DNA from 2 places in the Paenibacillus sp. RS8 genome. Region 2 is predicted to be linked to the other one. Evidence: predicted binding sites of a transcription regulator. Region 2 holds the regulator's gene; the other holds the start of a gene.
The links. Region 2 encodes LexA, which represses DNA repair genes until DNA is damaged. Its sites were predicted from a motif close to CGAACATATGTTCG; they were not measured.
Positions count from the first base shown of each region.

Region 1: ACDZ28_RS31650 (ImmA/IrrE family metallo-endopeptidase) is a predicted target of LexA. The motif match lies at 1,578-1,591, and genes of this name have one in related genera.

Region 1 is NZ_CP168131.1:6,756,635-6,759,806, reverse strand. It holds gene ACDZ28_RS31665 (DUF3139 domain-containing protein) at 61-393, opposite strand; gene ACDZ28_RS31660 (hypothetical protein) at 471-641, shown strand; gene ACDZ28_RS31655 (hypothetical protein) at 765-962, opposite strand; gene ACDZ28_RS31650 (ImmA/IrrE family metallo-endopeptidase) at 1,006-1,539, opposite strand; gene ACDZ28_RS31645 (YjfB family protein) at 1,690-1,866, opposite strand; gene ACDZ28_RS31640 (hypothetical protein) at 2,017-2,163, shown strand; gene ACDZ28_RS31635 (NucA/NucB deoxyribonuclease domain-containing protein) at 2,243-2,668, opposite strand; gene ACDZ28_RS31630 (cytidine deaminase) at 2,776-3,172, shown strand, end outside.
Region 2 is NZ_CP168131.1:5,397,925-5,401,096, reverse strand. It holds gene ACDZ28_RS25520 (hypothetical protein) at 1-365, opposite strand, end outside; gene ACDZ28_RS25515 (hypothetical protein) at 586-966, opposite strand; gene ACDZ28_RS25510 (L,D-transpeptidase) at 1,114-1,452, opposite strand; gene lexA (transcriptional repressor LexA) at 1,702-2,328, opposite strand; gene ACDZ28_RS25500 (LysM peptidoglycan-binding domain-containing protein) at 2,624-3,037, shown strand; gene ACDZ28_RS25495 (DUF896 domain-containing protein) at 3,147-3,172, shown strand, end outside.

The DNA.
Region 1 (3,172 bases), 1.4 Mb from region 2:
CTTAGTAGCCATAATCCTGACTGCTGAGACAATCGCGTTTTTATAATAGAAGTTCCCCCTTTACGGGAGACGATCCTCAATATGTTTATATGTATATTTTGGATCAGAACCTTTTACAGGAGCCATGCTGTATTGATGAATCAGATCCTTCTCTTTTCTATAAAAGTATCTTGCGTTAGGTTCATCTGCAAAGATAACCGTTGTGCTTACTACGGGAGCCTTACCAATCTGGGTATAGACTTTATAAAGATCTTCATTCTTATAATCTCTAGCATCTACCAGATAATGAATGATCTCATTGTTCATCTGATTTCGGAAGGAGTGAAGCGCTAAGGAAGCAACTCCATATAGAATAATGAGAGTAACAAGAATTATTTTTGTTCTTTTCTTCATTAATTTCCTCCATTTAGATAAAATGTATATATTATAAGATAATATATAAGTTTACACATTAGAAGGGAGGAAAGAAGATGACGCAGCAAGAGGAAAAAATACAGGAGTTGGAGCGACGTATTAAGGTACTAGAGAATTATTCAAGTCCAAAACTGCCAGGGCTAAGAATCTTATGGTTTATTATTTGGGGTGTTGTGGGTATATTCCTCATTCTAACTCTTATTGGTTTGATTCAATTTGTCGCATAACAGAGCTTATAATTACAAATAAGGCAGCAAATTTCCCGCCGATAGTTAAACCCGTGTAGGTAAATAATTGCCTGGGTATACTATACTTGCTGCCTTTTTATTATGAGCTTACACAAATCATCTTCAGTCGTCTTTGGGTTCTTGCAATAAAATGGAGAAGGTCCCTGTTTCATGATCCACTTCAATCGACTCGATCCCAACAAAATCCGGAATTTCGGGGTGTACTGCATCTACGTTATAATCTGGATGAGTCATCAATAATTCAATTACTTTAATGGCTTCCATATCGTTCCCCCTTGCGAGAAATTCCACCATAATCATTAATGGTCCTTCATTGCGACTACCCTTATTATCTCCGCAATCATTATTGAATATGTGTTAATCGTTCTTCGTTTCTTCCCATCACGGCCAATAATTGCCCCTGAAAAACACGTCTTTGGATCTGATCAATCCGCTGTAAAGCCAGCTCGTTTGGCACTTGAAATTCTGCTGCAAGATAGCTAATGGCTTCCTCTCGTTGTTCTGGCAATTTCAAACGGGAGATCATGGAGTAGGGCATAGCTGCATAAAGAATAAAACGCTCGGATTCATCCTCCTGTGCCCGCGTAAAATGTTCTGGCATCAATATATGATTGGTACCATGGCGGAGCAGGTGACAGAGCTCGTGGAGAAACTCTAGCCGCTGCAGGCTAGCTGGAAGCCGGTTATCGATAAACATGGTGTACATCCCCGCTGATGCTTCGATACTCTTGCTTCTTACATCCAAATAATGAACCCAAATATTAAGCCGTTCTGCAATATAGGCAATCGAAATTTGCGAAGGCTGAGTAAGGTTTAGACGTTTGTATAAATCTTCCGTCCACTTCTCCAGTGCAGTCATTTGATAATAGGATTTCATGTTATCCACATCATTCACCTCATTCAGAATCAATTATAGGATCGTATGTTCGCATAAATGAACAAAAGAAAAGCCCGAAGGCTATGTAAAGTAAAAAAATATAAGGACACATAAGAACGAGTGTTCTTGTGTGTCCTTAGCATAATGCAATTAAACACTAATATCAAGTGTTTTTCCTAAATTCGGAGCAACGCTTTTCCCCAGCATTTCCACCATCGTTTGACTCTGGGTTTCAGCCTGATTTTTGGCTATATTCATGACCTGTATCCCCACATTCTGAGCTAAGGATGCTTGGCTCATTGCCATTGATAATGCAGCTATATCCATATTGCACCTCCTTCGTGTATATCCTATTTATCGACCCTGCCCACTCCATTCATTAGGTGATTGGCATTTTGTTTGCCATTTCGCCCAAACGGCTTATCTCCTTCTTACATATCTTGTGCTGTAGTCATTAATCATTAGGAGGAATTAAAAATGGGAATGGAACATTGTGGTTGTAACGTAGGTCCAGTAGTAAGTCCAGCAAATGTTGGTCCGGTGTGTAGTCCTTTTACTTCAACAGGAGCAATTCTGGTACTCTTCATCTTGCTGGTTATCATCACTAAAGCTTGCTTATTCTAAGCTAGCTGATGCACATTGTAGCCCCATCCGGTGTATACCGGATGGGGCTATTCTTTTGGAGCATTGTTTCCGAAGCTCGTTATTTGAACATAAATTCTACGCGGGTTCCATCCGCATAATCTTCTAGCTGATTACCAACCCAGCTTCCTGCACCGCGATTATCTTTTGGCGTTATGTATTCAATGTCGGCCCCTTCGCCGCCTTCATCACACATGGCCATGGGCCATTCGTCGCGGTCGTAGCCTTTTTTGGTAGGGATCCCTCTTAAGGATTCTTTGCGGTTCTCTTCAGCCTGCTCACGGTTAATGGTACATGTGGCAGACTCCCCTTTGGCAATCGCATCCTGAATATGCTTGGCGGTCTCAGGATAACGATCTGATGGGAAGATGAGCTGAACAACTTCTGAATCGGATGTGGGGGATGCCGGGTCTTCGTTCTGTTCATACCAGTAACCGCCCAAAGCGAGTAACACAACAATGATGAGACTGGTGAGTAATTTCTGTATTTTCAAATCTGCTCCTCCTTTTTTGGAACTTAAAATAGTATATCTTATATCATAATGCAGTGCGATTTAATATACTTAGGAAAAATAAGAGGAGGACGGAATTGGATATGGAGTATTTAATTACGATTGAGGATCAGACGCTTATAGCCTCTGCTGAAGATATTATTACTAGACGTTATGAATGGGAAAGACACCATGTTGGAGCGGCGCTCCGTACGAAGACGGGGGAGATCTTTACAGCGGTACATGTAGAAGCTAGCATGGGGCGGATTACAGTTTGTGCGGAGGCGATGGTGATTGGCAAAGCGATATCTGAAGGCTACAAGGAATTTGATACGATTGTTGCCGTAAGGCATTCTGATCCGGATAGCGGGGAAAGAGAGATTAAAGTAGTCTCTCCCTGCGGGATGTGCCGTGAGTTAATTGCTGATTACGGGAAGGATTGCAAAGTTATTGTATCCGAGGAAGGCCGGTTAGCCAAATATGATATTACCGAATTACTAC
Region 2 (3,172 bases):
GCACTTGAAGCGGTTGCTTTGCTGCTTTGTTGTCTTTTGGATACTTTTGAATGGGTTAGCGCGTTAACAACAATCTCTGATCCCATTACATTATCGAAGGAATACAGTTTTGCTATAGCTTTTTTACGTGTTTTCGGATCGCTACTGCCTATGGCTATTTTCTTATAGGATTCGTTAAGGGCGATCAAGTGAGATTGATTGGGTGGAATGAACGTTTTGGTGAATATGATGTTAAAGGATGAGATTGCGTTTAACAGCTTTGAAAGATCTGAAGAAGTAGATAGCTTTTTCAATTCTAGAAAACCGGCACTAAGAATTAATACAATTCCTATAATACCAAATATGTACATCAAGAAAATCAGCATGGAATCACACCTCCTAGTTATCTCTGCAGAACAAGATTTATTACTTAATGAAAGATATGCCTAAATCTTCTCGACTAGTATCTGCTAAAAGTGAAATTCGTTGAAATATAGGAACAATTACAGCATTAGCAAAAAAAAGCACCCAGAGATCCGCCTTTTATGCATGCTTGGGCAGTTACTGAGTGCTTAGATTAGAGTTATTAATGTAAATATGTCAAAATTATAAGAAATTGAATGCCGTAATTTGATCGGTATACACAATTAGCTGTTTGTATTCGATCGATGATTCAAAGTTAGCATAGGGTCTTACAGAAACATCATTGAGGACTACAAAGTTATAGCTGAAATTTTTATCGGGATGTTCCGCACCTAAATAAGATATGTATTCATCTACAATGACATCATCCATTAGAGATTTTAAGTCAAAAACATCCTCTTTATTGGAGGCGGAAGGGGAGATCGTCCCTTGAATACTGCCAAATGAGGTGAGTAGATTTACTTTTTTTCCACTAGCTTGATCGTTATTTAACAATAATCCTGAGAGTTTAACAAGTGCATCGACTTTAAAATCGACGAGGGTTCTAATTTTGGAGTTGTTCAAAACCAGACACTTCCTTTCTATTTGAAATCCTGTTAACATTATTCGACATATAACCACATAATTCCTATTACGCCATCAAAAATACTTAAATACAAACACACCCCATTCATTGAACCATGAGTGAAGTGTGTTTATTTATGGATAGATTTAATTCCTGATCGTTACTTGTGTTCCAATCGGAACAATCGCAGCTAGTGCTAGCACATCCGCATTGTACATCCGAATACAACCGTGGGAAACTTCGTGACCTATCGAGGAGGGATCATTATTTCCATGTATTCCATAGTGAGGCTTAGATAGACCCATCCAAAAGACCCCAAATGGACCACCTGGATCGGGTTCTTTGTTAATAATAGTGAAGTCACCCAAGGGTGATTGGGTTAACATTTTACCGATTCCGACGGGGAAACCTCTGATCACAATGTTGTTATCAAGAAGATACAGCATACGCTGGGTCAGATCTACAATAATTCGGTAATTTGGCATTGCGCAACACTCCTTTCTAATAGGATATGAGCAGAAAGCCTAAACGGTTATTAATAGAAAATGGCCATTTTAGCGTATGCGAACGCGTGTTCTAGTATGGATGATTTGAGTTAGAAAACAAAAAAAAGCTGTTCCACATTTGTGGAACAGCCTTTGATATTACAGTAAACAGTATCTTTATGCTTCTCGTAGAAACGGATACCGTCCTTTAATGGACGGTATCCGTTTTGGCTTGGTAGGAGTGCATACTTAGTGGATATCTCGAAATAATCCGATAACTCTGCCGAGAATGGTCACGCGATTAAGGCGAAGAGGCTCGTACGCCGGATTCTCCGGCTGAAGACGTATATGATCACGTTCTTTATAAAAGGTCTTAACGGTAGCTTCATCTTCTTCGGTCATAGCTACAACGATATCTCCGTTATCAGCTGTCTGTTGTTGACGGACAATAACATAGTCACCATTCATTATCCCAGCTTCGACCATACTGTCACCTTGAACCGATAACATAAATACTTTGTTATCTCCAACATAGTGAGTTGGAAGCGGGAAGTAGTCTTCAATATTCTCAGTAGCAGTGATAGGAACCCCGGCGGTAACCTTACCTACGACAGGAATGCGTGCGACGGTTTGTGCGAAATGATGGACATTCTCGGAATCCTCTTGGCCAAGCAATTCTATTGCACGAGGCTTCGTTGGATCTCGACGGATAAGTCCCTTCTTCTCTAGCCGATCCAAATGACCGTGAACTGTGGAGCTGGAAGCAAGACCAACAGCTTCTCCAATCTCCCGAACGGAAGGAGGATAACCCTTGCTGCGGACTTCGCTACGTATAAATTCCAGGATCGCCAGCTGGCGACTTGAAATCTTTGACATTGGAATCAACCCCATATAGTAATGTTTGGGAAAATTATAACATAGAACTACCGTTCGCACAAACATAAGTTCTAACTATTATAAATATTAATTCGAAAGAGTTAATAAATGGTAGTCTCGTATTGATAAAGCGAACTTTAAAACAATGATCAGCTGGATTCTTTTTATAGATGATAGGGTGATTTACTCTTTTCAAAAAAAAGAGAACAATTGTTCTGAAATAGTATTGAACAAAACACATGTTCGTGTTATTATAATTTCAAAAGTAAGAACAAGTGTTTGGAGGATGATATTCATGTTAAAATACAGTACATACCGTAGCATCTACGATAAAGCCCCCGTGGTTGAATCTTTAGGACATAATCCTGTTACCCGTTATTCAGCTCAGATTAAAGAGATTACAGCGCTTTTGCTTGAAGGATTGATGCGTTTGTTCCGGAGAGATTTTGTTATTAAACTTACATTGATCATTGTGCTCGTACTATCAGGACTCACAGTAGTAGGTAATGTATTTGCAGGATCTACTACTTTAATGAAGGATGAGAAGCGCGTAGTGGTTGAACGCGGAGATACACTTTGGAGTATTGCTCTTGAGAATAAACCATCGGATATGAAGACGGCTGTATATATAGAAGGAATTAAAAAATCTAATGGCATTAAAGGCAGTCAGATTAATGCTGGAGATATTCTCAGTTTACCTATTTATTAATATTCTAAGAACATAATAGAAGGACATAAAGAGCTTGCAGGGAGTAAACCTTGACAAGCTCTTTTTCTCATGGCAGAGTTAGAATTAATTTATATGGGGAGGGAAAGTTTTGAACATTGATGAGTTGGTCGCGCG